One region of the Leifsonia sp. Root112D2 genome, then DNA from elsewhere that is predicted to be linked to it. Evidence: predicted binding sites of a transcription regulator. Region 1 holds the regulator's gene; the other holds the start of a gene.
What was found. The regulator HspR, encoded in region 1, represses chaperone genes until heat shock. The targets are predictions, from matches to a motif close to AAGTTGAGTCNNNNNGACTCAACTT.
Positions count from the first base shown of each region.

Region 2: ASC63_RS04380 (ATP-dependent Clp protease ATP-binding subunit) is a predicted target of HspR. The motif match lies at 6,124-6,148, and genes of this name have one in related genera.

Region 1 is NZ_LMCU01000001.1:1,204,577-1,219,708, forward strand. Features, by position in the region: gene ASC63_RS05530 (carbohydrate ABC transporter permease) at 1-771, shown strand, start outside; gene ASC63_RS05535 (Gfo/Idh/MocA family protein) at 774-1,895, shown strand; gene ASC63_RS05540 (GTP pyrophosphokinase) at 1,892-2,560, opposite strand; gene ASC63_RS05545 (MFS transporter) at 2,752-4,104, opposite strand; gene ASC63_RS05550 (TetR/AcrR family transcriptional regulator) at 4,179-4,754, opposite strand; gene ASC63_RS05555 (SDR family NAD(P)-dependent oxidoreductase) at 4,843-5,643, shown strand; gene ASC63_RS05560 (cation:proton antiporter) at 5,732-7,438, shown strand; gene dnaK (molecular chaperone DnaK) at 7,748-9,622, shown strand; gene ASC63_RS05570 (nucleotide exchange factor GrpE) at 9,625-10,248, shown strand; gene ASC63_RS05575 (DnaJ C-terminal domain-containing protein) at 10,257-11,252, shown strand; gene ASC63_RS05580 (heat shock protein transcriptional repressor HspR) at 11,297-11,710, shown strand; gene ASC63_RS05585 (LLM class flavin-dependent oxidoreductase) at 11,783-13,165, shown strand; gene ASC63_RS16635 (hypothetical protein) at 13,320-13,961, shown strand; gene ASC63_RS05595 (class I SAM-dependent methyltransferase) at 13,958-15,132, shown strand, end outside; gene ASC63_RS05600 (glycosyltransferase 87 family protein) at 15,126-15,132, opposite strand, start outside.
Region 2 is NZ_LMCU01000001.1:958,158-973,289, forward strand. Features, by position in the region: gene ASC63_RS04370 (alpha/beta hydrolase) at 1-174, shown strand, start outside; gene ASC63_RS16045 (glycosyl hydrolase) at 59-3,034, shown strand; gene ASC63_RS04375 (arsenate reductase ArsC) at 3,055-3,477, opposite strand; gene ASC63_RS04380 (ATP-dependent Clp protease ATP-binding subunit) at 3,544-6,105, opposite strand; gene ASC63_RS04385 (FAD-dependent oxidoreductase) at 6,373-7,587, opposite strand; gene ASC63_RS04390 (acetate--CoA ligase family protein) at 7,580-9,628, opposite strand; gene ASC63_RS04395 (PaaX family transcriptional regulator) at 9,834-10,763, opposite strand; gene ASC63_RS04400 (ABC transporter substrate-binding protein) at 10,948-11,985, shown strand; gene ASC63_RS04405 (ABC transporter permease) at 12,026-13,834, shown strand; gene ASC63_RS04410 (ABC transporter ATP-binding protein) at 13,827-14,999, shown strand; gene ASC63_RS04415 (cytochrome P450) at 15,037-15,132, shown strand, end outside.

The sequences.
Region 1 (15,132 bases):
GGCGGATTCCTCGGCCTCGGCGGAATCTCGTTCGAGGGCATCCAGCACAGCTGGCAGCAGATCATCTCCTACGGCGGTGCCGATACGCCTCACGTCTACCTCACGTGGATCGGCAACACCGTATTCGTCGCCGTGGTCGGCGGCGTGCTGGCCCTGCTCGCGGCATTACCCACCGGCTACGCGCTCGCGCGCTTACGGTTCCGTGGCAAGAAGCTCATTCTGATCATCACCCTTCTTGCCATGGTGATGCCGAACACGGTGCTGGTGATCCCGCTGTTCCTTGAGGTGAATGCCGTCAACGCGGTTGGGCAGCTGTGGCCGGTTGCGGTCATCATGGGCTTCTTCCCGTTCGGCGTGTACCTCTCCTACATCCACTTCCGCACGGCCATGCCCTATGAGTTGGTCGAGGCTGCACGCATTGACGGCTTGGGCGAGATCGCGATCTTCGCCCGCATCGCCATGCCGATCTCCAAGCAGGCGATAGCCCTTGTTGCCTTCTTCTCCTTTGTTGCGAACTGGACCAACTTCTTCCTTCCGCTTGCACTGCTCACCTCGAGCTTCGGAACGCAGACGATCTCGGTCGGCATCCAGAGCCTGATCAGCTCGAGTCCGCTGTTCAACCCGACGACGGCGGCCGGCCTGTCGGTGAAGCTCTACATGCCGGAACTGGCGATGGCGACGGCGCTCAGCACCGTTCCCCTGCTGATCGTCTTCATCATCGCGCAGCGGTTCCTCATTCGCGGTCAGACTCTCGGGGCGGTCAAGGGCTGATCGTGTCGCTTCCGGAGTTCTCGCCTGCGCAGGCGTACACACTGGCGCTACCACGACATCCGCGCCCCATTGTTGTTCTGGGCGCCGGCGGCATCGTGAGGGACGCGCACCTGCCGGCCTACAAAAAGGCCGGTCTGCTCGTTGTCTCCCTCTGCGACCGCGATGTCGAGCGGGCGCAGGCGCTCGCCGATGAGTATGGCGTCAAGAATGTCTTCTCCTCCATACCCGAGGCCGTCGCCGCGGCTCCCGATAATGCGGTCTTCGACATCGCGCTCGTTCCCGACCAATTCGCCGAGGCGCTCCGGGCGGTTCCCGACGGCAGCGCGGTGCTGCTGCAGAAACCCCTGGGTAGCACGCTCGACGAAGCCAGGGCGCTTGTCGAGATCTGCCATCGCAAGTCGCTTACCGCCGCGGTGAACACCCAGTTGCGGTTCGCACCACAGATCGCCGGTGCGCGGGCGCTGATCGCATCCGGCGCTCTCGGGGAGCTGTACGACCTCGAGATCCGAGTCTCTGTGAAGACGCCGTGGGAGATGTTCCCGTTCGTCTTCGGCATGGAGCGCCTCGAATTCACGATGCACAGCGTGCACTACTTCGATCTCGTGCGATCCTTTCTCGGCAACCCGAGCGGTGTCGATGCGGTGACGGTCGGGCATCCGCTGAAGCCGAACCTGGCGAGCACGCGTTCGACCATCATGTTTCGCTACGGCGATCGCCCGATTCGGGTCGCGATCTCTACGAACCACGACCACGACTATGGCTCCAGGTTCGAGGAGAGCTTCGTGAAGTGGGAGGGGACGAAGGGCGCCGTGCGGGCCCAACTCGGTCTTCTGCTCGACTACCCGAGGGGCGGGGCGGATGCGCTTGAGTACATACTGCGCGACGAAGCTGAGGCGGGCTGGCGCTCGATCCCCTTCGAAGGATCCTGGTTTCCGGATGCCTTCATCGGCTCGATGGGCGCGCTACAACGGTATCTCGAGGGTTCTGTGGACACCCTGCCGACCAGCGTCGATGACGTTCTCAACACGATGGCCGTGATCGAGGCCGCCTACCAATCTGCTGCGGGAACCGGCGTGCAGCCCGACTATGGTGCACCCGGCCGCGTCCCGAACTCGCGACGCTAGACCTCGTTGAAGCGCTGGCGCACCTCGTGCAGCTGCACGAGCGACTCGTCGTCGGGCACGAGCGGTGACGGGTTTCGAGGCGCTTCCGGCTTGGCACCGCGAATCTCGGAGTGCAGGCGCTCCATCGTGGTGTCGAGGCGCGCCGCCGTGTCAGCGGCATCCTTGAGACCGTCGAGCAACTCCTGCGGCACCACGCGGTCGTATTTGTAGTAGATCTTGTGCTCCAGGCTCGCCCAGAAGTCCATGGCGATGGTGCGAATCTGCACCTCGACGAGAACCGGTGTCGGTCCGCCGGAGAGAAAGACGGGAACCTCGACTATCGCGTGCAGGCTCTTGTAGCCGTTCGGCTTCGGCTGCGAGATGTAGTCCTTCATCGTCACGAGCCGGATGTCTGTCTGTGCGGTGATCAGATCGAACACGCGGTAGACATCCGAGACGAAGCTGCACGTGACGCGCACGCCGGCGATGTCGGTGATGGTCTCGCGAATCGCGTCGAAGGAGGGGTCGCAGCCCTTGCGGGAGATTTTCTCCACGATGCTTTCGGGCGTCTTCAGCCGGCTCGAGACGTGCTCGATCGGGTTGTAGGCGTGCAGTTCGCTGAACTCCTCGCGCAGGATCGAGATCTTGGTGTTGATCTCGTCGATGCCGAACTTGTACGGCATCATGAAGCGCGCAAAGTCGTCGCGCAGCGAGCGGATCTCGTCGAGGGCCGACTCGTCGACGTGACCGAGCGCGTGGGCCGCGCGATCCGTCAGCAGTTGTGATGCGGAGGAGGCGTCGTCGATGTGCGATGTGTCGATGCTCACGGCACCACCTTAGAACCCGGCCATGTGGATGCCGTGGGAATTCGAGCCGGCTATTCCCGGGCGGCGAGTTGGTTCTGTTTCGCCTGCACGGGCAGCAGCAGGAACAGGCCGATGGCCAGCACGAGCACGATTCCCAGCACGCCCCAGTACTGCGCGCCGCCGATGGAGACGAAGATCGCGAAGGCGAACGGTGCGAGAGCGGTGGCGGCCTTGCCGGTGGTGGCGTAGAGGCCGAAGACCTCGCCCTCACGCCCCGCCGGAATCACCCGGGCGAGGAAGGAGCGGCTCGCCGACTGTGCCGGGCCGACGAAGAGGCACAGGGCCAGGCCGAACGTCCAGAACACAATCTGCCCGCCGTCGTGGAAGACGAAGATGAGCGAGCCGCAGACGACCAGCCCGATCAGGGACGTCACGATCACGGGTTTCGGCCCAACCCGGTCATCGAGCGCCCCGACCGCGATAGTTGCGACGCCGGCCACGAGGTTCGCCGCTATGGCGAAGATGATCACCTGGCCGGCCGAGAATCCGAAGGTGCCGGCAGCAAGTACCCCGCCGAAGGTGAAGACGCCGGTCAGGCCGTCGCGGAAGATCGCGCTGGCGATGAGGAAGAACACCGTGTGCCGGCTGGTCTTCCACAGGCGGGCGATGTCTCGGCCGAGAATCGCGTAGGACTGGAAGAATCCGACGCGCTTTGTCGCGATATCCGCGCGCGGCCGATTCTCCGGCACCGACAGCAGCACGGGCAGCGCGAACAGGCCGAACCAGATCGCGGCAATGAGCATCGAGACCCGCACCGAGAGTCCGTTGGCGCTTGTCACGCCGAACAGACCGACGCTCGGGTTGATGAAACCGAAGTACACGATGAGCAACAGCACGATGCCGCCGATGTACCCCATGCCCCAGCCGAAGCCGCTCACCTTGCCGAGCGTGCGCGGCGTGGAGACCTGGGCGAGCATCGCGTTGTAGTTGACGCTGGCGAATTCGAATGCCACGGTTCCGGCGGCCAGCAGGATGAGGCCGAACAGGAGGAACGATGGCGACTTCTCCACGAAGAACATGAGCCCAAGGGCAATCACTACGAGGTAGGTGTTGACGGCCAGCCACAGCTTGCGGCGGCCGCCCTTGTCGGAGCGCTGTCCTGTGATCGGGGCCGTCAGCGCCACCAGCACCCCGGCGATGCCGAGTGCCCAGCCGAGTTGCGCAGAAACGACAGTGCTGCCACCGAACTCTTTGCTGTTGGTGAGGTACACGGTGAACACGAACGTGGTGGCCACCGCGTTGAACGACGCCGAACCCCAGTCCCAGAGGGCCCACGACAGAACGCGTCGTCGCGGCACCGGTGTTGTGGTCACGGATGTCTGCGGTGCGGCGACGCTGCCGGCAAGCCCCTGCTCTTCTGCCATGGCATCAGGCTAGCGGTGGGCGGTGAACAATCGGGGTATCGGCGCGGGCACGGCCGCAGGGCTTCACGCCGGCTTCAGCCGAGCAGCAAGCCATCGAGCAGAGCCCCCAGATACCTGTCGGCCGCGCTCTCCGAACTTCGCCCGGGCGCGAGCTTCGCGGCGTAGGCGATTCCGCAGATCAATGCCATCGCGTCGGCAGCGCTGATCGACGGTCGCAGGCTGCCGGTCTCGCCAACGTGTTGGAGCAATCGACCGAACTCGGCGAGCAGCGCCGCACGCGCCACCTGGGTCTCCTCGAGCGCCGGCTGAGGGGTCGCGGCGACGCTCGCGAACACCTCGTCGTCGATGTACACGGCGAGGGCGGAGCGCAGGAAGGCGCGGAAGGCGGGTACCGGATGCGGCGCCTCGGCGGCACGGCGGGCATCCGTCGTCATTGCACGAAACCGGTCGAGCACCAGTGTCTCGAGCAGTTCGTCGACGGTGGCGAAGTGGCGGTAGACCGTGCCGACGCCGACGTCGGCCTCGCGGGCAACTGCGTTCAGTTGCACGCTGTGGCCGTCGGCGACCATGCGGCGTGCTGCGTCGAGAATCTGGGCACGGTTGCGGGCCGCATCGCGACGAGGCGGCGCCTGGGGCGCATCGGCATTCATCACGCCATAGTAATGCTTTACTGATTAGATATCCGATCGGATAGAGTATCCGTTTTGTGATAGCGTCGACTCGTCGAAGGGACGAACGATGGCACATGCGCCACAGAATCACACGGATGCGACGCAGTTCACCGGCCGTACCGCTCTCGTCACGGGAGCGAGCTCGGGCATCGGTGCCGAGTTCGCCGCGCGTCTGGCCGAGCGAAGGGCGAATCTGGTGCTCGTGGCGCGCTCGCTCGAGGCGCTCGAGTCTGTGGCGGCGCAGCTGCGTTCGCGCTATCAGGTGCAGGTCACCACCATGCGGCTCGATCTCTCGGAGGCCACCGCTGCACAGGAGCTGTTCGAGCGGCTGGAGGCGTCCGCAATCGTGGTCGACGTGCTGGTCAACAACGCGGGGGTGAGCGGCGGTGGCCCGGTCTCCGCCGCAGATCCCGACGCTCTCGCCGCAATGATCGCCACGAACATCGGCGCGGTTGTCGGCATTACTTCCCGGCTGCTGCCGGGGATGATGACTCGCGGTCGCGGCGTCATCGTGAATATCGCGAGCACGGGTGCCTACCAGCCCGCGCCGTATCGAGCGGTGTATTCGGCCACGAAGGCGTTCGTGCTCTCGTTCACCCAGGCGCTCTGGTCCGAGACCGCGCAATCGGGTGTGCGCGTGCTCGCGGTCAGCCCGGGGCCCACCGAGACACCCATGAACAGTGGCGCGGTGCGTGGCAAGCGCACTCCGCGGCAGGTGGTGCAGACGGCGCTGAAGGCTCTGGACGGGAACGCCTCGTCGGTCGTCGATGGAGCGGCGAATGCCTTCTTCGCCAGGGTCTTCTCGAAGCGTTTTCCCGAGCGACTCGTGCTTGGCGCCGGCGAAAGACTTATGCGGCCGAAGCCCTGATCCTCACACGTCGCGCATCGCGCCGCTAGGTTGGACTCGTTAAACAGTGACGGTCGACGCTCAGCGCCGAAGCGTAAGGGGGAAGCCGATGACCATCCTGATAGTGATGGTCGTAGGTCTCCTTGCCGTCGCGGCAGCCGCAGCGTTCGCTCCCCGACTGCGCATCTCGGCACCGCTCATCCTGGTGGTTGCCGGCATCGGGGTCAGCTTTCTTCCGTTCATTCCGCCGATCGAAAGCCACCCCGAATGGGTGCTCGCCGGCATCCTGCCCCCGTTGCTCTACTCGGCATCGGTCTCCATGCCCACCATGAACTTTCGCCGCGAGTTCACGGCGATCGGCGGTCTCTCCGTGGCGCTGGTCGTCATTTCCTCGATCGTGCTCGGGCTGTTCTTCGCCTGGGTGATCCCGGGCCTCGGCCTGTGGTGGGGAATCGCCCTCGGCGCGATTGTGAGCCCCACGGATGCCGTCGCAACCTCGATAGTGAAGAAGGTCGGGGTCTCTGGCCGCGTCGTGGCCGTTCTGGAAGGCGAAAGCCTGCTCAACGACGCCACTGCGCTCGTGTTGCTGCGCACCGCCATCGCCGGTACCGCCGCGGCGGTGTCGTTCTGGGGAGTGCTCGGCAGCTTCGCGTACTCCGTTGCGGTCGCCGTCGTACTCGGTTTTGTCGTCGGCAAGCTCAACCTCTGGGTGCGTTCGAAGATCAGCGACGCCACCGTGAACACGGTACTGTCGTTCACCGTTCCGTTCCTGGCCTCGATTCCTGCGGAGCTTCTCGGCGCATCCGGGTTGGTGGCTGCGGTCGTAGCCGGTCTCATCACCGGTCGCGGTGCCGCTCGCAAGCTGCCGCCACAGCATCGGCTCTCCGACAGCCAGAACTGGCACGTCATCGAACTGATTCTTGAGGGTGCGGTTTTTCTCGTGATGGGCCTTGAGCTCTTCAACATCGTCAGTGAGGTGCAGAAGGAGCACGCCGGCATCGGAACGGCGGTCCTCATCGCCGCCGGTGCGCTCGTGCTCACCGTGCTCGTTCGTGCCGCCTATGTTGCGCCGCTGCTTTCTGGTCTGCGCCGCCGCGCCCGCCGCGGGCAGAAGATGAAGCCGAGGCTGGATGTCATGCAGGAGCGTTTCAACAGCTCCGAAGAGTCGCTCATCGTTCAAGACACGCGCGGCCCCGCACCCAGCCCGCGGCGCCTCGAAATGCTCAGAATCCGTGTGCGCCGTTCGATCGCGGACATCGACTATCTGGTCGCTGCTCCCCTCGGCTGGCGCGAAGGAGGCGTTCTGGTGTGGGCAGGGATGCGCGGTGCCGTCACCCTTGCGGCCGCCCAGACGCTACCGTTCGGCGAGACCCCGCATCGGGCATTGCTCATTCTGATCGCTTTCACCGTCGCCGCAGCATCACTGCTGTTGCAGGGGGGCACGCTCTCGGCCTTTGTCTCCTGGATCAAGCCGGCGCTTCCCGATGACGCGGCGAGTAAGGAGGAGCGCGGGCGCATCCTCGCCCTTCTCGCCGAGATCGAGCGCGACGTCACGACGTCGGTTGCGCAGCAGGCGGATGCCTCACCTACGGATGCCGCGGCCACCGCTGTCGCGCGCGCGGATGCCGCCGGCCCCGCTGACGACCACGTGGCGTGGAAGAAACGCACCCTCGATATCATTGCGGCCCAGCGCACCGCGTTGCTCGACGCCCGGGACGACGGCGCCTACTCCGCCGAGGTACTCAACAGCGCACTGACCAACCTCGATGCCGACCAGATCAGCATCGAGCTCAAGGGAGCCCCGCCCGAGTTGTAGTTGCGCGTGGGACAGGGGCGGACCGTGCCGGACTGGGCAGCGCTTCACGCTGGGCCGGAAATTTATCGACAAACCGGACGAATCCCGGGAAAAATCCGGTCTGTCGTCAAACTTCCGGTTGTGCGTTCGTGGTCGAGGGTCCGTGGAATGCACGGCCCCGCGGTGGGTTGAGCCAGGTCGACTCAAGTTTTGCGCGCTCGACTTGACAGCGAAAATGGCGGGTGGCAAACTTGAGTCTGCGAGACTCAAGTCTCACGAGAACTTGCCCCGCGGCATCCGCGGGACTGTAACAGAAGGAGAACATCGCGCATGTCACGTGCAGTAGGAATCGACCTCGGTACCACCAACTCCGTGGTCTCCGTGCTTGAGGGCGGCGAGCCCACCGTTATCGCCAACGCCGAAGGCTTCCGCACCACCCCGTCGGTCGTCGCATTCACGAAGGATGGCGAGGTGCTGGTCGGCGAGACCGCCAAGCGCCAGGCCGTCACGAACGTCGACCGCACCATCGCATCCGTCAAGCGCCACATGGGCACCGACTGGAACGTCGCCATCGACGACAAGAAGTACACCCCGCAGGAGATCTCGGCACGCATTCTGCAGAAGCTCAAGCGTGACGCCGAGCAGTACCTGGGCGACACGGTGACGGATGCCGTTGTCACGGTCCCGGCGTATTTCAACGACGCCGAGCGCCAGGCCACCAAGGAGGCCGGTGAGATCGCGGGCCTCAACGTGCTGCGCATCATCAACGAGCCCACCGCTGCCGCGCTCGCCTACGGCCTCGACAAGGGCAAGGAAGACGAGCTCATCCTGGTCTTCGACCTCGGCGGCGGCACCTTCGACGTCTCGCTGCTCGAGGTGGGCAAGGACGACGACTTCTCCACGATTCAGGTTCGCGCCACCAGCGGTGACAACCGCCTCGGCGGCGACGACTGGGACCAGCGCGTCGTCGAGCACCTGATCAAGAAGTTCAAGGACTCCACGGGCGTGGATGTCTCCAAGGACAAGATTGCGCTGCAGCGCCTCAAGGAGGCCGCCGAGCAGGCGAAGAAGGAGCTCTCGTCGAGCATGTCGACGAGCATCCAGCTGCCGTACCTCTCGCTCACCGAGAACGGCCCGGCGAACCTCGACGAAACGCTCACCCGCGCCCAGTTCGAGCAGATGACCGAAGACCTGCTGAACCGCACCAAGAAGCCGTTCCAGGACGTCATCAAGGAGGCCGGAATCAAGGTCGGCGACATCGCGCACGTGGTGCTCGTGGGTGGTTCCACCCGCATGCCCGCCGTGAGCGAGCTCGTCAAGAAGGAGACCGGCGGTCAGGACCCCAACAAGGGCGTGAACCCCGATGAGGTCGTCGCCGTGGGCGCCGCACTGCAGGCTGGCGTGCTGAAGGGCGAGCGCAAGGACGTTCTGCTCATCGACGTCACTCCGCTGAGTCTCGGCATCGAGACCAAGGGCGGCATCATGACCAAGCTCATCGAGCGCAACACGGCCATCCCCACCAAGCGCAGCGAGACGTTCACCACGGCGGATGACAACCAGCCGTCCGTCGCGATCCAGGTCTTCCAGGGCGAGCGCGAGTTCACGCGCGACAACAAGAACCTGGGCACCTTCGAGCTCACTGGTATCGCTCCCGCGCCCCGTGGCATCCCTCAGGTCGAGGTCACCTTCGACATCGACGCCAACGGCATCGTGCACGTGTCCGCCAAAGACAAGGGCACTGGCAAGGAGCAGTCGATGACCATCACCGGCGGCTCGTCGCTGGCGAAGGAAGACATCGAGCGCATGGTGCGCGAGGGCGAAGAGAACGCCGCCGAGGACAAGAAGCGCCGCGAGGCCGCCGAAACCCGCAACGGCGCCGAGCAGCTCGCGTACTCCATCGACAAGCTCATCAAGGAGAACGAAGACAAGCTGCCCGAGGACGTCAAGAACGAGGTTCAGGGCGATGTCGACGGGTTGAAGTCGGCGCTCGCCGGTGACGACGACGACGCGGTGAAGACCGCGTACGACAAGCTGGTCGAGAGCCAGGGCAAGCTCGGCGAGGCTATCTACGCCTCTGCTCAGGCGGATGCCGCATCCGGCGAAGCGGGCGAGGCCGGTGCCGAGGGCACCGAGTCCACCGAATCCGACGAGGATGTGGTCGACGCCGAGGTTGTGGACGACGAGCCCGAGTCCGAGGCCAAGTAACGATGGCCGCGAAGGATCAGAACCCCGAAAACGGCCCGAACGAGCCCAACGACGAGACGCCGGTCGAGGAGCCTTTGGGCCCTTCGGCGGGCTCAGGAACTGAAGTGCCCGAGGCCGCCGAAGACGGCTTCGAGGGACCGGACGTCGAAACCTCGCTTTCCGATGTCGACCTTGACTTCCTGTCGGGGCAGACATCCGCCGAGGAACTCGCTGCGGAGCGGCTCGCCGATCTGCAGCGGGTGACCGCCGAGTACGCGAACTACCGCAAGCGCACCGAGGCCAACCGCGAGGTGGAGCGTGAGCGCGCCGTCGGCGACACCGTCATGGCGCTGCTTCCCGTTCTCGACGACCTCGACCGTGCCGAGAAGCACGGCGATCTCGAGGGTGAGGGCCCGTTCGTGACGATCGCCGCCAAGCTGCGCGCAACCGTGGAGCGCCTCGGCGCCACACCGTTCGGCGCGGCCGGCGAACCGTTCGATCACAACATTCACGAGGCCGTCTTTCAGCAGCCGAACCCCGAGGTCACCGTTGAGACGATCGCCGAGGTCGTCGAGACCGGGTACACGCTCGGTTCCTCGCTGGTTCGGGTCGCGAAGGTCGTGGTTTTCACTCCGAGTAACGGCTAGGGGGCCCGATGGCTAGCCAGGATTGGTTCGACAAGGACTTCTACAAGGTGCTTGGAGTTTCCAAGGATGTGACGCCGGCCGAACTCAAGAAGGTCTATCGCAAGCTCGCCCGCAAGTATCACCCGGACTCTAACCCGGGTGATGCTGCGGCCGAGGCGAAGTTCAAGGAGATCAGCGAGGCGCACTCGGTGCTCGGCGACGCCGAGCAGCGCAAGGAATACGACCAGATTCGTGCCATGGGTTCCGGCGCGCGCTTCACCGCGCCCGGCGGTGCCCAGTCGGGTGGCTTCGATGACGTCTTCGGCGGCATGTTCGGCGCCGGTGGCGGCGGGCAACAGGGCTACTCGTTCCAGCAGGGTGGTGGTGGCGGCTTCGAGGACATCCTCGGCGGCATGTTTGGCAACGGGCGCTTCGGCTCCTCGAGCGGCGGCTTCCGCGGCGCATCGGGGCCGACCCGCGGGCGTGACGTGACGGCATCCACAACGCTGGATTTCGTCACAGCCACCAAGGGCGACACGATTCACCTGCAGACCTCGGATGGCCGGCCCATCAACGTGAAGGTTCCCGCCGGCGTCGCAGATGGTCAGAAGATCAAGTTGCGCGGCAAGGGGCAGGCGAGCCCGGACGGTGGGGCGCCGGGAGACATCGTGCTCACGGTGAGCGTGCGCAAGCATCCGGTGTTCGAGCGCGATGGGCTCAACCTGCGTGTGAACGTGCCGGTGACCTTCGCCGAGGCCGCGCTGGGCGCCACCATCGAGGTGCCCACGCTGGGTGGCGACCCCGTGCGGCTGCGCGTGGCACCGGGAACCCCGAGCGGGCGCGTGCTGCGCGTCAAGGGTCGGGGCGTCGCGACGACCAAGGGAACGGGTGACCTGCTGGCGATAGTGCAGGTCGCCGTGCCGTCGCATCTCTCCGGAGACGCCGAAGAAGCGCTGAAGGCCTTCGTGGCGAAGCTTCCGGATGAGAACCCGCGCGCCGATCTGTTGGCGAAGGCGCGAGGCTGAAAATGCCATTCGGTGACGGGCGCGGTGGCGTGAATGGCGGCGGCATGGACGAGAACTCGAAGGTGTTCGTGATCTCGATCGCGGCCGAGCTCTCGGGCATGCACCCGCAGACGCTGCGCCAGTACGACCGGCTCGGGCTCGTGAGCCCGGGCCGCACCTCGGGCAAGTCCCGGCGCTACTCGATGCGCGACATCGTGAGGCTGCGGGAGGTCGCTCGGCTGGGCGCGGAGGGCGTGAGCCTGGAGGGCATCCGGCGCGTGCTGGAGCTCGAAGACCAGGTGAGCGCGCTGTCGTCGCGCGTGCGTGAGCTCGAGGCGATGCTCGCCGACGAGCTGCTCAACCGGCCCGGTCGCCGCGTCTTCGCCGCCGACATCGAGGGCGACGTTATCTCGCTGAAGGCGGGCACGCGCGCCCGCCGCTCCAACCAGCTCGTCGTCTGGCGCCCGCTCGAGCGCTGAGCTCCACCGCGCATGTGACCGAATGTTTCGGAGCGGGGCGGCATATGACGACACAGCATGCACCATGGGTGTATGAGCCGTCAGATTCGCTTCAACGCCTTCGACATGAACTGTGTCGCCCACCAGTCCTCGGGCATGTGGCGGCATCCGGATGACCGTTCGGCTACCTATAAGGATCTCGAGTACTGGACCGAGCTGGCCAAGCTGCTCGAGCGTGGCAAATTCGACGGCATCTTCATCGCCGATGTGCTGGGAACCTACGACGTCTACGGCGGCACGAACGAGGGCGCGATCAAGCACGGCGCGCAGGTGCCCGTGAACGATCCGATGATGCTGATCTCGGCCATGGCGTACGTGACCGAGAACCTCGGGTTCGGGGTGACCGCGGGAACCGCCTACGAGCATCCCTACCCCTTCGCGCGCCGCATGTCGACGCTCGATCACCTCACCAAGGGTCGCATCGGCTGGAACGTCGTGACCGGCTACCTGCCGTCGGCGGCGCGCAACATGGGTCACGACGACCAGATGGAGCACGACGACCGCTACGACTACGCCGATGAGTACCTCGAGGTGCTCTACAAGCTGTGGGAGGGCTCGTGGGAAGACGACGCGGTCAAGCGCGATCGTGAGACCGGCGTGTTCACCGACCCGGCCAAGGTGCACGAGATCGGCCACAAGGGCAAGCACTTCACCGTGCCCGGCATCCATATCTCGGAGCCGTCGCCGCAGCGCTCGCCCGTGATCTACCAGGCCGGGGCATCCTCTCGGGGCATCGCCTTCGCGGCCGGCAACGCCGAGGCGATCTTCGTGGCCAACTCCACCAAGGAGGGCCTGAAAGAGACGGTGAAGAAGATTCGGGATGCGCTCGAGGCGGCCGGTCGCGACCGGTACTCGGCACGCATCTACACGCTGCTGACGGTGATCACCGACGAGACCTCGGAGAAGGCGCAGGCCAAGCTGCAGGACTACCTCAGCTACGCCAGCGCGGAGGGCGCCCTCGTGTTCATGTCCGGCTGGATGGGCGTGGATCTCTCCACCTACGCGCTGGACGAGCCGATCGGTCACGTCAAGAGCAACGCCATCCAGTCTGCGGTGGCGAATGTGCAGCGCGGCGCCGACGACGGCACGGAGTGGACGGTGGGCGACATCGGCACGCAGGGCGCCATTGGTGGCCTCGGCCCGTACATCGTCGGCAGCGGTGAGGAGATTGCCGACACCCTGCAGGAGTGGGTGGAAGACACCGACGTCGACGGCTTCAACCTGGCCTACGCCATCACCCCGGGCACCTTCGAAGACATCGTGAAATACGTGATTCCGGTGTTGCAGGCGCGGGGCGTGTACCCCACCGAGTACGTCGAGGGCACGCTGCGCAACAAGCTGCACGGTCACGGTGACCGCCTGCCCGACGACCACCGTGGCGCTCAGTACCGTTTCGGTGCGCGCGCCGAGAGCTGACCGATTCGCGGGCATCCGTTTCACTCGTTGTCCTGTCGCTGAGGGGCGAACTTTGGCCCCTTAAATCGCGATCTGAGGGGCCAAAGTTCGCCCCTCAGTGAGGCGGCGTGCGAGAAGAACGACTCGAGCGGCTTATGGCTGACAGGATGGGGGCATGACGAACCCGCCGCCGTATGGCTATGCCCCCGTCGCGCCGCCTGCCCCGCGGCCACCGCTGACGAGGCGGCAAAGGCGTGGCGCATTCGTTGCCGGTGCCGTCGCTCTGCTCCTGCTGCAGCTCGGCTTCACCGTGGCCGTGTTTCCCGTCGTTTTCGTGGGTGTTGTGCTGCTCGCCTTCACCATTACGAATTCTCTTGCCAGCCGACCAGCGGATGCGAGTTCCTGGGATCGCTTCTGGGTGGACACTCATATCGACCCCGCGCCGTGGATTCCGTGGCTGATCGCGGTGGCTGTGGCGGGCATCCTGATCATGGTTCTCGCCGTGCTGGTCAGCGGGTGGATCCTGCGCGCGCATGGAGTGAGCCGGCCGCGTGGCGTCACCTGGAGCGGCATCGGTATCGGCATCGTGGGGCAATGGATCGTGGGCGGGATTCTCGGGGTCATCGCGAATCTGGCAAGCCTGGGCCTGCAACAGATCAGCGGTGGAATCGGCTCGCTCGGCGGCGGCGCGGCGATCGTGGCCATCGGGAGCCTGGTGGCGGCTATCCCCGTCGGCGCACTCACGTGGTGGTGGATGGCGCACGCGTTCCGCGCCCCGGCTGCTGCAGCCGCGGCACCTCTCGGGCAATCGGCGTGACCGGCTTCTCTTTCGACGCGCTGCGGCGCCGCCCCGACGTCGAGGCGCCGAATCTCTTCGCGACGGATGCCGCCGACCGGCTCATTCTCGAAACGGCGGCGACCGCGCTCGCCGGCATCGCAGAAGGCGAGCTCGTCGTGATCGGCGACCACTACGGGGCTCTCACGCTCGGGGCGGCCGCGCTGCACTCGGCGCGGGGCATCCGGGTGCATCAGGATGCGCTCTCGGGCGAGCGTGCGCTGGCGCTGAACGCCGCCGATGCGGGTCTCACCGATGCGTATAGTTCGCTGCCGCTCGGAGCCGAACTGCTGAGCGGTGCGCGCGTTGTGCTCATGCAGCTGCCGCGCAGTCTCGCCGCGCTCGACGAGATCGCCGCACTCATCGCCGAGCACGCGGCACCGGATGTCACGGTGTACGCCGGCGGCATGCTCAAGCACCTGACGCGCGCCATGAACGAAGTTCTCGGCCGGCACTTCGGTGAGGTGCGGGCCGGGCTGGCACGGCAAAAGGCGCGCGTGCTGACGGTACGGCGCTGGTCGAGTAGTGAGGCGAGAAACGAGCGCAGCGCGAGACCCGAGCAAGGTCTCGATACGCTCGCTGGCGCTCGCTACTCGACCAGCGGCGAGGCGTGGCCCGCCCGCGAGTTTCACGACGACATCGGCATCTGGGTCTGCGCGCACGGCGGCGCGTTCGCCGGCACGAAGCTCGACATCGGCACGCGGTTTTTGCTCGACTTTCTGCCGCAGGCGAAGCCGAGCGCGGCATCCGCCATCGATCTGGGGTGCGGAACCGGTGTGATAGCCGCCGCGCTCGCGGGGGCGCGGCCGGGCATCCGTGTATTCGCGACCGACCAATCGGCAGCCGCCGTCGCATCCGCTCGCGCCACAATGGAGGCCAACGGCGTGGCCGACCGCGTGACGGTGGTGCGCGATGACGCTCTCGCCAGCCAGGCGGATGCCTCTGCCGAGCTCATTCTGCTGAACCCGCCCTTCCACGTGGGCGCCTCGGTGCATGCCGGCGCCGCGCTGCGCCTGTTCGACGATGCCGCCCGCGTTCTCGCGCCCGGCGGCGAGCTGTGGACGGTCTTCAACACGCACCTCGCCTATCGCAAAGCGCTCACCCGCATTGTCGGGCCAACGCGTGAGGTCGGGCGCAACGCGAAGTTCACCGT
Region 2 (15,132 bases), 250 kb from region 1:
TCCGGGGAGGAATTCGCGCGCCAGGCGATGGATGCCGGCGTGCCGGTGAACGTCACCTATGAACCGGGCAGTCGGCACGGTCACCTCGATCGACCGCACACGGTCGAGGCGCAGCGCAGCATCGCCCGCATCGCCGACTGGTTGGACCGGTTTTCGACAGACGCCTCGCTGTAAGGAGTTCAGCATTCGCAATCGTGCGCGCATCCGCCCCCAGCCTCTCGACGCCGCGCCTCTCGACCCCGCGCGATTTGCCAACCCCACCGCGGATGACCGGCCGGGCATCCGCTGGTGGTGGCAAAGCCCGGTCTCGAACGCGCAGCTCACCCGCCAGCTGCACGCGATAGCCGACGCGGGCTTTCGCGAGGTGGAGATCGCCTTCAGCCGGGGATTCTGGGGCGATGACAGACAGCGCGATGCTCTCACGGCAATTCTGACGGAGGCGGAGCGCCTCGGCGTCGGAGTGGCCATGACGCTGGGCGCCTCGTGGCCGCTGCAGACGCCGAACACCGAGGTCGGCACCGGTTTCAGCACCCAGGAACTGCAGTACGGCTCGGTGGCGATCCCCGCCGGACAATCCGGTACGGTGCGCGTTCCGGCGGCGTTCGACGACCTCGACGGCGAACGCCCCTCGACACTCGTGCGCGTCACCGCGGCCCGGGTGCTGCAACGGAATGAGCCGCCCACCATCGTGCCGCTCGACGATCCGTATGCACCGCCTCGCGGAGTCATCACGCCGCCCGACGCATCCACCGTGCTGGAGGCGGAATCCCTTCTCGACCTGACCTCCCAGCTCGTCGACTCCGCTGTCGACTCCACTGTCGACTGGGAGGCGCGCGACGGCGACTGGATGCTCTTCGCCTTCTGGATGCGCGACTGCGAGCAGGGCGAGACGAGTTTTCTTGATGGCCACGCCGCTGTCGCCGCCACCGAATATCTCGACGAGCATCAGATCGGCACCGACAATCGTGAGCTTCTGCGCCGGGCCGGCACCGAACTCTTCGAGGATTCCCTTGAGCTCAACGCGGACTCGCTGTTCTGGACATCCGGGTTGATCTATCGCTTCGCACAACGTCACGGCTACGACGTGACGCCCTACCTGCCGCTGCTCTTCGCGCACGGCATGTGCAGGTTCTGGGTGCCGAACGAGGAGCCGGTGGCCGACTTCGAGCTCGACACCGGCATCGGCGCCCGGGTGCGCCGCGACTACTACCGCCTGCTGACCGACCTCTACATCGGCGAACACCTGCTGCCGCTGCAGGAGTGGTCGGCGGCCCATGGCCTGCAGCACAAATCGCAGCTGGCCTACGGCCAGAACCTCGAAGCGATCCGCGGCAATCGCGAGTTCGTGCGAGCCGGTGGTCGAGCCGAGGGCGAGTCGCTGAACGCCGGCGACCGAGCGCCGATCGACCGCACGGATGCCACGTGGCGCTTTGCGCTCGACTGGCAGCGTTGCGTCGTGGCCGGCGCACATCAGGGCGGTGCGGTGCGCGTCAGCACCGAGCTCGGCGCGCAGTTTCGGGCGGCCTACGCCTTCACGCTTGGGGACCTGCAGCAGATGCTCGCCAAGGAGTGGGCGGTCGGCATCACGAAGCCCTTCGTGCACGGGGTGGCCACGCAGCAGCCGGGATCGCCCTGGCCCACGCAGACGCGCTTTCAGCACATCGTCTCGGACAGCTGGAACGATACGCATTTTCCCGAATGGGCGAACTGGAAGCCCCTCACCGACTACTGGGCTCGGGGAACCGTCGTGCTCGAGACCGGGGTGCCGCGCACAGACATCGCCATCTATCGCGACGGCTTTCTCACCACCGCCGCGCGCGGCGTGCGGGACGAGACCCTGGACGCGACGGCGCCGTCTCGCCTCGCCGACACGGAGGCGCTCGAGTTTGCGGGTTTCACCGTGCAGTTCATCGACCCCATCGGGCTCGCGGAGGCGGGTGCCATTGGCGATGACGGCACCGTGTTTTCCGAGGGGCCGGCCTACCGGGGCCTCATCGTCGACGAGCGGGCCATTTCGCCCGAGGCGGCCGAGGCGCTCGCAGACGCGGCCGAGCAGGGCGTGCGCGTCGTCATCGTCGGCGAACCGCCGTCGGTCGATTCCGGCTTCGGTCACGGCCCGGCTGGCGACGAACGCGTGCGGGTCGCTCTCGCGCGTGCGCTCGCGCAGCCATCGACCGTGCGGGTGCAGACCATGTCGCAGGCGGCCGCGGCCTTCGCGCGGCTGGGGTTGACGCCGAGGCTGACCGTGGACGGCGCGGCCCTGCTCTCGCAGTGGCGGGAGGCGGGATCGTGTCGCTACGTGCTCGTGTACAACACGCTGGCGTATCCGGTTTCTGCGCGGTTGTCACTCGAGGGAGTCGGTCGGGTGCGCGAGCTCGAGTTGTGGGGCGGCAGCATCCTGCCCGCCGAGCACCTGGCGCAGGATGCTCGCACGCTCGTGCCGACGCAGATTCCCGCGCTCGGCGTGCGGGTGTTCGAACTCGATCTGGCCGTTGCGCCGTCGACCGTAGCCGCGCTCGGCGAGCACACCGTCCCGGATGTCGAGCTCGGCCTCGAAGACTGGCACCTGCATGTGGTCAGCGAGGAGCCGGACGGCCCCCGCACCATCGAGCTCGACGGGGCAGGCCCGGGAGACTGGCGCGGGATCGAGGAGCTCAAGGACGTCTCGGGCGTGGGCCGCTATACGGCGCGGGTCGTCGTGGGCGACCAGCGTCTGGCCTCTCGCTCGGCCGCAATCGAGCTCGGAGCGCTCGCGGGGTCCGCCGTGGTTCGTGTCGGCGGCCGGGTCTTCGGCACCGCTTACGTCAGCGACACCGCCATCGACCTCGGCGACGCGCTCGCTGGTGCCCTCGATGGCGGCGCCGATACCGGAGCCGAGATCGAGATCGAGGTGCGCACCGCCCTGCGCAACGCCGTCATAGCGCACGACGTCTCAGACCTCTTCGACGAGACCTCGTCTCGGCCTCAGGGCCTGATCGGCCCCGTGACGGTTCGACTCACCTCGCGCAATTCAGGAGTGGAGCGGCGTGAGTGACACCGGAGCGCGGCCCGGGGTTACGCCCGAGCAGCATCCGGGGAATCGAGCAGTTCGGCGAGGAGCGCCGCAACGCGCGCCTTGATCTCGTCGCGGATGGGGCGCACGGTCTCGATGCCCTGGCCGGCCGGATCGTCGAGCTGCCAGTCTTCGTAGCGCTTGCCGGGGAAGACGGGGCAGGCGTCGCCGCAGCCCATCGTGATGACCGCGTCGGCCTGACGTACGGCATCCGTCGTCAGAATCTTGGGCTGCGCACCGGCGATGTCGATGCCCACCTCGGCCATGGCCGCTATGGCCACCGGGTTGATCTGCTCGGCCGGCTCGGAGCCCGCGGAGAAGACGTCGACCGCCCCTTCTGAGAGGGAGGCAGCGAAGCCGACGGCCATCTGCGAGCGCCCCGCATTGTGCACGCAGACGAAGAGGATGGCGGGCTTTTCGGTCATGGGTCGATGGTATCCCGGTGCTCTCGCTTGCTCACTCCTGAACCACGCAAACGGATGTGACGGCAATCAGGCCGCCATGCGCTCGCCCTCGCGAACGCCGGCGGTGACGAGCAGCGCGTCGTCGTGAGCATCCAACCGCACGACGCCGCCATCGGTGAGCTCACCGGTCACCAGAAGGTCGGCGATGCGGTCGTCGATCTCGTGCTGGATCAACCTGCGCAGCGGACGCGCGCCGTACTCCGCCTCGTAACCGTGCTCGGCGATCCAGTCGATCGCGGCATCGTTCGTATCGAGTGTGATGTCGTGTTGACGCAGGCGCGCCGAGGTGGCGTCCAGCAGCAGGCGCACGATGTCGCGCAACTGCGCGGTGTCGAGCTTGCGGAACAGCACTATCTCGTCGATGCGGTTGAGGAACTCGGGGCGCATGGCCTCTCGCAGCTTGCCCATCACCCGGTCGCGCAGATCCTTCTCGGAGGAGAACCCGCTCGCGTCGGCCGAGGCTCCGACCGGCACGAATCCGAGAGCACCACTGCGGGATGCCAGGAACTCCGAACCGAGGTTCGAGGTCATGATGACCACCGCGTTGCGGAAGTCGACGGTGCGCCCCTGACCGTCGGTCAGGCGTCCGTCGTCGAGCACCTGCAGCAGCAGGTTGAACACGTCTGGATGAGCCTTCTCGATCTCGTCGAAGAGAATGACCGAGTACGGGTTGCGGCGAACGCGCTCGGTCAGCTGACCCGCCTCGTCGTAGCCGACGTATCCCGGAGGGGCACCGACCAGTCGCGCGACCGTGTGCCGCTCGCCGAACTCGCTCATGTCGAAGCGCAGCATCGCCTTCTCGTCGCCGAACAGCGAGGCGGCGAGGCTCTTCGCCAACTCGGTCTTGCCGACGCCGGTCGGTCCGAGAAAGAGAAAGCTGCCGACCGGGCGGTTGGCGTCGCCGAGTCCCGTACGGTTGCGGCGAACGGCCCTGGCGACCGCCGTGACGGCGTCGTGCTGTCCGATCACACGCTCGTGCAGTTCGGTCTCGAGCAGTGCGAGGCGTTCGCGGTCGGCTTGCCCGATGCGGCTGACCGGGATGCCGGTGGCACGTGAGAGAACCGCGGCGATCTCCGCTTCGTCCACGACGGCGTCGAGCTGGGGCGTGCCGCTGATCGAGTCGAGCGAGTGCTGCACCGATTCGATCTCATCGCGCACTCGAGATGCCTCCTCGTAGTGCTCGGCAGCGACGGCGGAGTTCTTCTCCGACTCGAGCTCGGCCAGGCGCTCCATGAGGCTGGATGCGTCGACCCGCTTGCCCAGCGACAGGCGCAGGCGCGCGCCCGCCTGGTCAATCAGGTCGATCGCCTTGTCCGGCAGGAATCGGTCGCTCACGTAGCGCGCCGAGAGCTCGACGGAGGCGCGGATGGCGTCATCCGTGTACCGCACGCCGTGGTGCTCTTCGTAGGCGCCGCGCAGCCCCGAGAGAATCTGTACGGCGTCCTCGATGCTCGGCTCACCGACCGTCACGGGCTGGAAGCGGCGCTCGAGAGCGGGATCCTTCTCGATACGGCGGTACTCCTTGAGCGTCGTCGCACCGAGAAGGTGCAACTCACCGCGGGCCAGACGGGGCTTGAGGATGTTGCCGGCATCCATACCGCTGCCGTCTCCCGCGCCGCCGGTACCGACGACGGTGTGCAATTCGTCAATGAACACGACGAGCTCATCGCGACGGGCGCTGATCTCGTCCATGAGCGCCGTCAGGCGCTCCTCGAAGTCTCCACGGTAACGGGTGCCGGCGAGCATCGCGGCCAGGTCGAGCGCTATCACGCGCTTCTCTCGCAGCTGCTCGGGCACGCCACCCTCGACGATGGCCCGCGCGAGACCCTCGACTACCGCCGTCTTACCGACGCCGGCCTCGCCGACCAGCACCGGGTTGTTCTTGGTGCGCCGCGAAAGAATTTCGACGGTCTGCTCGATCTCGTCGAGGCGCCCGATCACCGGATCGAGCTTGCCCTCGCGTGCCAGCTGGGTCAGGTCGGTACCGAACTTGTCGAGCATCGGGGTCTCATATTCGTCGTCTGACCGCGCATCGTCGGACTCCGGCGCCCCCACGGTGGCCGATTCACGCATCGCGGAAGTGAGCGCCTCCGGCGTGACGCCCGCGGCCTGCAACACCTGCCCGGCGGGTGAGTCCTGGGCTATCACGAGCGCGAAAAACACGTGTTCCGGATCGATATAGGTCGAGCCGGATGCGCGCGCCACCTGGAAGGCGTGGAACAGCACGCGCTGCGTCGACGGCGTGATGGCAGCCGAATCGACGTCGAGGCGCGAGACACCATCACGCGGGAGGCGCTGCTCGGCGGAACGGGCGATGGCGGCCGGGTCGCCGCCGATGCGGCGCACCGCGTCGGATGCCGGCTCCTGGGTGACGAGCACGCGCAGGATGTGCAGGGCGTCGAGTTCACGGTGACCGTGGCCGAGCGCGAAGCGACCGGCCTCGGCGAGCACCTCCTGGGTGCGTCGGCTGAGGTAGCGGCTGATGTCGACGGACTGCGTGGCGCGCGCACGCTCGCCCGCGAGATAACGGGCCAGAAACTCGTCGAACGAGTTGCCGCCGTCACTTTCCGGAGTGAAGTTCTCGGGCACGAATTCTCCTAATTGCTCAAGTTGAGTCGTCCTTACTCAACTTTTAACAAGGAGGGTCGCGCGGTATTCCCGCGGCCTCGCCGCGGTGCCGGCTGCGGCATCCGTCGTCACATTCTCCTCGTGCGCAATTCCGGAGCGGAGCGGCGTGTCGTGGCCGGCCATGCGGATGCGCGGGGTGCGACACGCCTCCACTCCTGAATTACGAGGGTGTTCGTGCGGGTTTCGAGACGCTCGTTCCTCGCTCCTCAACCGGCATTAGCCCCGAGCTCAGTAACGGTAGACGGTGGCGGCGGTAGGCACACCGCGGGGACCGTAGGGCGCCTTCTCGAGCCAGGCGGATGCCGCGGCGTCTTCGGGAGCGCGCCCGGCCGCCTCGGTGATGCGCGCCTCGGTCTCCGCATCCGGTCGCAGATGGGTGAGCGCCTCGCCGGCTGCCGCGCAGTTGAACTGCGCCGCCGAGCGCCGCGCCAGGCTGAAGGCCTCGACGGCGCTCGCGGCCAGGGCCGGGTTGGTTGCGGTCAACGCGGTGTTGATAGCGAGGGCCGCGCTCTCGGCATCCGGAACACCGGAGTTGAGTCCGCGCGCCCCGAACGGCGCAAACAGGTGGGCCGCCTCGCCGACCAGCAGCACCCTGCGGGCCGGGTCGGCGAAGTCGTGCGCCACCAGCTGCATGAACTGGTAGGTCGACACCCAGGTGATGCGCTCGGCATACTCGGGCGGCATCACCTTGCTGAGCCACACCTTCACGCCTTCTTCACCACTGAAGCGCTCGGGGTCGTCTTCGGGCAGGCACTGCAGGTCGACGCGCCAGCCGCCGGCGAAGGGCACGATCAGAATGTTGCGGCCATCGACGGCGGGGTGCTCGTAGTGGAAGATGCGCTCGGTGGCCAGCGTGGGGTTCTCCAGCTCGGCAACGTCGACCACGACGTACCAGCCGTCGTCTCTGTCGCCCTCCATGCGGGCACCGATCTGCTTGCGCACCACCGAGCGGGCGCCATCCGCGCCGATCACATACTCGGCAGTCCAGGTGGTGCCGCCCGCCGTCGTAAGGGTGACCCCGGCATCCGTTGAATCGACGCCCGTCACCTCCTGCGAGAACGCGAATTCGACACCGGATGCGACGGCGCGCTCCAGCAGATACTTCTCGATGTGCACCTGCGGCAGGCTCGTGAAGTGCGGCCGCGTACCGGGAGCGGGGTCGGGGTACGTCTTGGCGTACACCTCCTTGCCGCGGTGGAAGGTGCGCTGCGTGTTCCAGTAGTCGCCGTGCTCGCTGAGCTCATCGGCGAGGCCGGGGCTGAGCCTGTCGAGCACGTCGAGAGTGTTCGTGTGCGTGAAGATGGCACGGCTTCCCGGTCGACCGCGGCCCTCGGGACCGGCTTCCAACACCGTGACGTCGCGGCCGAGCGCGCGCAGGGCGAGCGCAGCGGTCAGGCCGACCGGGCCAGCGCCGACGATGAGAATTTGGCGGTGTTCAGACATGCTGCTCCTGGGTGCTGGTCACGACGAGTGCGTCGAGAACGATGGGGCCGGTGCCGGTGAGGCGCACGGGGTTGAGGTCGATTTCCTGAATGTCGTCGTGCCGGCAGATCACATCGCCCACGGTGACGATCACGCGGGCGAGAGCGTCACGGTCGACGGCCGCGCCGCCACGGTGCCCGGCACGGATGCTCTCGGGCAGCCGGTCGATGGCGTGCAGCGCCTGCGCGGTGCTGACGGGAGCAACGGTGAGAATCGGCTCGCCGCCGAGTTCCACGTCCACCCCGCCGACGCCGAGCAGCACGACGGGGCCGAAGGCGGGGTCGCGGGTGGCGCCGACGATCAGCTCGACGCCGCGCTCGGCCTGCGCCTCGATGAGGTACCGGCGCGGGTTCGCGCCGGGAATGCGGTCTATCGCGTCCAGCGCCTGCGCGAGCTCGACCGCCGTGCGCACGCCCACGTGCACGCCGCCGACATCCGACTTGTGCGTGATGGAAGCGTCGAGCACCTTCACCACGACGGGCCCGCCCAGTTCGGCCAGCGCCGCTTCGGCGGCGGCGCGGTCAGTGGCGACCCGGCGCGCGGGCAGCAGCAACCCCTCCGCCTCAAACAGGGCCTTGCTCTCGTCTTCGTCGAGCACGCGACCCAGTGGCTGACCGTGCGCGGGCGTCTCCGAGCCGGCGGATGCCTGCCCTTGTCTCAGCTGCGCCCTCGCGTCGTCGATGACCGCCGCTGCACCGCGAGCCAACGCATCCGGTGAATCGAAGAGCGGCACCCCGATGGCCTGCAGCGCGTCTCGCCGCGCGTCGAGAGCGGCGGTCGTGCCGCCCGAGGCGAAAAGCGCAGGAACCGATGAGTTGTGCAGGGCGCCTGCAGGATCGAGCGCGCCCGGCTCGTCGAGCGCGTAGACGGCGAGCAGGTCTACCGCCGCATCGCCGGTGACCGCCGTGACGATGGCGGGGAACGTCTCCCCCGGCCGGCCGGTGTCGACGGGGTTCTTCTGGTAGGTGAGCGGCGGCAGCAGCGTGGCGATGGTGGCCCGGCTGGCATCCGACAGCGTGGGCACGCTCACGTGGCGTGAGGCCAGTGCGTCGGCGATGATCAGGCCTGGTCCGGCCTGGCCGGTGATGACGCCGACGCCCGCGTGGTCGCCCGCGGGCAGTCGCACCTGGCTGAGCGCCGTGAGCGCGTCGACGAGTTCGGTCGGGTTGTCCACCACCACGGCGCCGCTTTGCGCGAGCGCCTGCCGTGCGGTCTGGTACGAACCGGTCAGGGCTCCCGTGTGCGATTTGGCGAAGTCACCCACGTCGTTCTTGCCCACCTTGAGCACGACTATCGGCTTACGCTCTGCCACCCGACGCACGGCGGCCATGAGCGCGCGGCCGTCGCTGACGCCCTCGACGTGCAGGCCGACGGCGGTGGTCGCGTCGTCCTCGGCGAGGTAATCGAGCACGTCGACGAAGCCCACGTCTACCGCGTTACCGAGGCCGGCGGCGAGCCGCAGCCCCACGTTCGCGCGGGCAAGCATGAACGACAGCGCCAGGTTCACGCCGCCGCTCTGCGCGACTATCGAGACACCCCCGGCACGCAGTTCGGTGACCGAGGGCATGAAGTTGGCGCACACGCCGTCGACGGGGTTGATGAAACCGGAGGTGTTGGGGCCCAGCAGCCGGATGCCGCCGGCACGCGCCGCCTGGATCACCCGCTCCTGCAGCGCCGCGCCTTCGTCACCGCTCTCGGCGAAGCCGCCCGAGCAGATCACCGCCGCGCGCACGCCCGCCGCGCCGCACTGCTCGAGCGCAGTCGGAACGGCTCCCGGCGGCACGACAAGCACGGCAAGCTCGGGCGCCTCCTCGAGGTCGGCGACGCTCGCGTATGCTCGACGGCCGAGAATCTCGCCGCCCCGAGGATTGATCGGGTACAGCCGCCCGGTAAAGGTCGCCAGCGATTGCATCATCGCGTATCCGGCCTTCTCGGGAGAGGCACTCGCGCCTATGACGGCGATGCTTTTCGGCGCGAAAAGCGCATCGAGAGAACTGGTCATGGGGGAGCTGCTCCTACCGGCGTTGGTCAGTTGACATTATCATCAACGAGCGCCGAGGCAAATGTCAAGTAATGAAAAAGGGCGCACGTGCGGCAGGTTTCGAGACGGCGGCTTCGCGCGCCTCCTCAGCCAGCGAAGAGGCTCTGCTGGTTGAGGAGGGCTCGACGAAGGAGGGCCCGTCTCGAAACCAGCGGCCCGCGAGCCCCTACGCAGAGGTGGTGTGCACGCTCACGCTGTCGGTGAGCTCGGGCGCGTGTGCGCCCACGATCTGACGCACGCGCACCGTGGCGGGGTCGCCGAGGCCGTCGTAAACGGCGCGGAAGATCGCTCGGGCATCCGCTCGTGGCCATTCGGCAGGCAGCAACTCGCCCGGCAGTTCCGGGTCGATGTTCGGCATCGAACGCCATTCGTCCATCACCTGGGTGCGGGCATGCAGCGCCTCCGACGGCGACACGCTGCCGGCGAGCAGCCGCGCCTGAATCGGCTCCATGCGGGCAATGAATGCCTGGTACTCGCCGCGCACGGCCTGCAGATTCCACGCGTCGATCGGGTGACCATACTCGACACCAGTGCCCAGTTCGCGACCGACGAGAACCGTCGCGGATGCCACCGCCACCTCATCGAGAATCGCCTGCACCTCAGAGCTCAACGGCCGCGGCGACACCCACAGCCCGTCGTAGAGCGGAGCGAATCCGAGCCAACGCAGCCGGGCACGCAGCTGATGCCGGATGCTGCGCTGATGTTCCGGCACAGAGAACGCCACGTAGGTCCACTGTCCGTCCCACGGTTCGGGGTCGGAGCCGAACGAAACAATACGATCGAGTCCGGTCGTCAAAATGTGGCGCGCCTGTTCGGTGAGCCTGTAGTACGTTCGGCGACCGATCTTGCTCGAAGACAGCAGGCCCCTGCGGGAGAGTCGACTCAGCGCGGCCCTCGCGCCCGGGGTCGAGACGCCGAACTCCGCGAGCAGATCCACCAGCGCCCCGGAGGGAACCACGGAGTCCCCGGAGATCCAGTAGTCGCCCAGCAGGGTGAGCAAAAGGTGTTGCGGATGCTGGCCATCCCGCACGCTCGCGTTGGGGGGAAGGTTCGCATCCGTCTCGTCGTCGAGAGCGATGGAGGGCGCTGAAGTCACGAATCGAGTGTATCGCCGCGCCCGATCCGGTCAGCGTTGCGCGCGTGGCATTGCTGGCGATCAGATGTTTTTAGTTGACTCTCTTCTTAACGATCGTTAGTGTGAATGCACACTGGCAGTTGCCTGCACCCGCTGCCGCCACCCGAACACATCCGTCGTTCGAGCTATCAATGGAGATAAGAACATGGCCAAACGCAGTATTACCGCCGCGATTGCTGTCGCCGCGGCACTCGCCCTCCTCACCGGCTGCTCATCTGCAGCAACCCCCGCCGCGACCGCAAAGACGGTTTCAGACCCCGCCCTTGCCTCGCTCATCAAGGCCGCGCAGAAGGAAGGCTCGCTCACCTTCTACTCGGTTCCCCCGGAGGCAACCGCCCAGGCTCTCGCCGACAAGTTCAAGGCGGATTACGGCATCGAGGCCAAGTTCGTGCGCGGCACGGCCGGAACCCTCGCCACCCGCATCTCTTCCGAGGCGACCGCCGGAGCCCTCGCGGCCGACATGGTCATGATCTCCGATTCGGACTTCGTGACCCAGGCCATCGACAAGAAATGGCTCGAGACGCCCAAGGCCGCCGATCTTCCCGGCTATCCCTGGTCCATTCCCAAGGGCTCCCTGCACGACGACGGAAACGTCACCATCCAGTACGCACCATCGGGATTCTCCTACAACACCGACGCGGTGAGTAAGTCCGACGTTCCGAAGGTGTGGGACGACCTGCTCAAGCCCATGTTCAAGGGCAAGGTGCTGGTGCCGAACCCCGGCTCCTCCCCCGCCGCCGTTGAGTTCTGGTACATGGTGGAGCAGAAGTACGGTATCGACTTTCTCAAGAAGCTCGCTCCGCAGATTCCTCGCTTCTACGACAGCGTCGTTCCCATGACCGAGTCGCTTGCCGCAGGCGAGGGCGCGATAGGTGTTCCCAACGTGGCCGCCGCCGTCGGACCGGCCGCCGCCAAGGGCGCCCCGGTCGACATCGTCTACCCCGACCTCACCACGGGCCCGGAGATCGTGCCTCTCATCGCAAACAAGGCAGCCCACCCGAACGCCGCCAAGCTGTTCTCGATCTTCCTCATGTCAAAGGAGGGCAACGCCATTCTGAACAAGGACCCCGGGCTGGTCGGACCGTACGACACCGACAAGCTTCCCAAGGACTGGACACGCGTCGACCGTGATGCTGCCGCCGCAGCCAAGTCGGAGATCATGAACGCCCTGGGCGCGAAGTAACGGCAAACGACACGACGCCGACCAGGGAGAAGGACACGAAATGAGCACCCAACTGCGCGAGGCACCCGGTAGCCCGGGCCCCGACACGCACGGTTCCGATGAGAACGGTGTCGGGGCATCCGACGCCGCCCTCGTCAGGGCACGCAGGCGCTCGTTCACGCCCTTCTCCCTGGGCAGCGTCGTTCTCGCCCTGGCGCTGGCGGCCCTCGCCGTCTACCCGCTCATCGCCCTCGTCGGCAGCATCGCCGCCCAGGGCGGGGCACCCGTCGTCGGGGCCTTCACCCAACCCGACCTCGGCGAGCTGGTTCTCAACACGCTCATTGTCGTGGGCGTGAGCACGGCCATCGCGCTGGTGATAGGCGCCCTCCTGGCGTGGGTCAACGAGCGAACGGATGCGAGCCTCGGCGTCATCACCGATGCGATGCCGATGATTCCGTTCATGCTGCCGCCCATCGCCGGCGCCATCGGCTGGGTGCTGCTGCTCTCGCCCCAGGCCGGCTACCTCAACGGCTTCATCCGTTCGGGCCTCGACCTCGTCGGGGTGCACCTCGACAAAGGCCCGTTCGACATCTACACCTGGTACGGCCTGATCCTCGTCTACACGATCTACGCCGTGCCGTACAGCTTCATGATGTGCAGCGCGGGGCTGCGCAACTTCGATCCGGCCCTCGAAGAGCAGAGCCGGGTGAGCGGCGCCGGCCTCTGGCGCACACTGCGCAAGGTCACCATTCCGGGAATGCTGCCCAGCATCCTCGGCGCCGCACTGTTGATTCTCTGGAGTGGATTCGGCCTCTTCTCCATTCCCGCCGTCATCGGCAAGGGCGCCAACATCAGCATCCTCTCGGTGCGCATCGTCGACCTGCTCTCGTTCACCTTTCCGCCGAAGATCGGCGCGGCCGTTGGCTTGTGCCTCATCGTCGTGGTGTTCGTGGCCATTGCCTGGTGGCTGCAGAGCCGGGTTCTCAAGGGCGGCAGGTTCTCAACCATCGGCGGCAAGGGCCAGCGGGCAACGCGCATCAAGCTGGGCAAGGCCAAGCTGCCGGTGCGCATTCTGGTTCTGGCATATGTGGGCGTCACCACGGTGCTGCCCATTCTGGCGCTGGTCATCGTGGCGCTGAACGGATACTGGACCCTCAACATCCGCTGGGCGAAACTGAGCCTCAACGCCCTCTTTCAGGCTGTCTTTCAGGATGTCGCAACCCAGCAGGCGCTGCAGAACAGCCTCATGCTCGGACTGTTGGGTGCCACCATCGGCATCGCTGCCGCCGCCATCGTCTCGCTCTACGTGGTGCGCTCACACAGCAGGCTCGCCCGGTTCATCGACGGCGCCATCAAGCTGCCCTCGACGCTTTCGCACATTGTCATTGCCGTGGGATTCGTGCTGGCCTTCGCCGGGGCGCCGTTCCATCTGGGCGGCACCATCCTGATTCTGTTGCTGGCCTATATCGCGCTCTACCTGCCGCAGGCCGCCGTCTCGGCCGACACGGCGGTGGGTCAGGTGGGCCCCGAACTGGCCGAGGCGTCGCGCGTCGCCGGCGCCGGAGAGGGACGCACCTTTCGCAAGATCTATGCCCCACTCATGCTGCCCGGCCTCATAGCCGGTTGGGCACTGCTGTTCGTGCGCATGATCGGCGACCTCACCGCGTCATCCATTCTCGCCGGCACCAACAACAACGTCGTGGGCTTTCGCATTCTGGAGATCTACCAGAACGGCTCGTTCTCTCTTCTCGCCGCGCTCTCCACGGTGCTCACCGTGATCAGCGCCGTGATCGTCATCGGCGTGCTGGTGGTCTCTCGCAGGAGCGAACGCCAGGGCCGCAAACTGAACTCTGGAGGCCCCCTTGCCTAGCGCCGTCGACACCCAGTCCCAGCCGCAGGGCCGTGGCCTTGTGGCAACCGACCAGGTTCCCGTCGTACGCATCACCGATGTGGTCAAGCGCTTTCGCCGCGGCGACGGCACCGTGGCCAACGCCATCGATGGGGTGTCGTTCGATGTGATGCCGGGCGAGTTCGTGGTGCTCTTGGGGCCCAGCGGATGCGGCAAGACGACGCTTCTGCGCACCCTCGCCGGGCTGGAGCAGGCCGACAGCGGCGAGATCGAGATTCGCGGCGCCACCGTTTATTCGGCAAAGAAGGGGATAGAGCTCGCTCCCGAACGCCGTCGGCTCAGCATGATCTTTCAGTCGTACGCGCTGTGGCCGCACATGACGGGCTTCGACAACGTGGCGTACCCACTGCGCAGTCGCAAGACCGACAAGCTCTCGAAGGATCAGATTCGCGAAAACGTTGACCGCGTCTTCGCGATGGTGGGCGTGAGCGAGTTGCGCGGCCAGTATCCGGGCCAGATGAGCGGCGGCCAGCAGCAGCGCGTCGCGCTCGCTCGCGCCCTCGTCGGCGGTGACGACCTGGTGCTTTTCGACGAGCCGCTCTCCAATGTGGATGCGAAGGTGCGCGAGTCCCTGCGCCGGGAACTGCTCGAGATGCAGCGCGAACTCGGCTTCGCCGCGGTGTATGTGACTCACGATCAGAACGAGGCCATGGAGCTCGCCCATCGCGTGGCGGTCATGGGCAACGGCAAGGTGCAGCAACTCGGCCAGCCGCACGAGGTCTACCTGCGGCCCACCAGTCGCTACGTCTCGAAATTCGTCGGCACCACCAACGAGATTGCCGGCACCGTCGCATCCATCGATAACGGCGCCGTCGTCGTCACGACGGAGGTCGGCGAGGTGCACGGCCTGGTCGGCAATGACTCGCTCGAACCGGGCATGCAGGTCGTCGCGTCGTTCCGGCCCGAGCAGGGCGTGGTGACCGCCGCCGACCCGGGGCCCGGCGTCAACCGCTGGTTCACCGTGGTCGACCGCATGTTGTTTCTCGGCGCCCAGACCGAGCAGATCGTGCGCCTGGGTGGTTTCGAACTGCGACTCGTCACGCTCGGCATGGTCGATCGGCACAGCGGAGACTCCGCGTGGGTGACCGTGGCACCCGAGAACGTGCGCGTGCTGCCCGCGAGCTGAACCGACGTGTGCGTAGCGATATCAAGGAGAACAGGCGATGAAGCATCCGAATTTTGACGTAGACCTCGAGGCAGACGAGCGCCGCCGTGCCGCACACGACTTCGATCCGGTGACGCCCGGTGAGACCTTCACG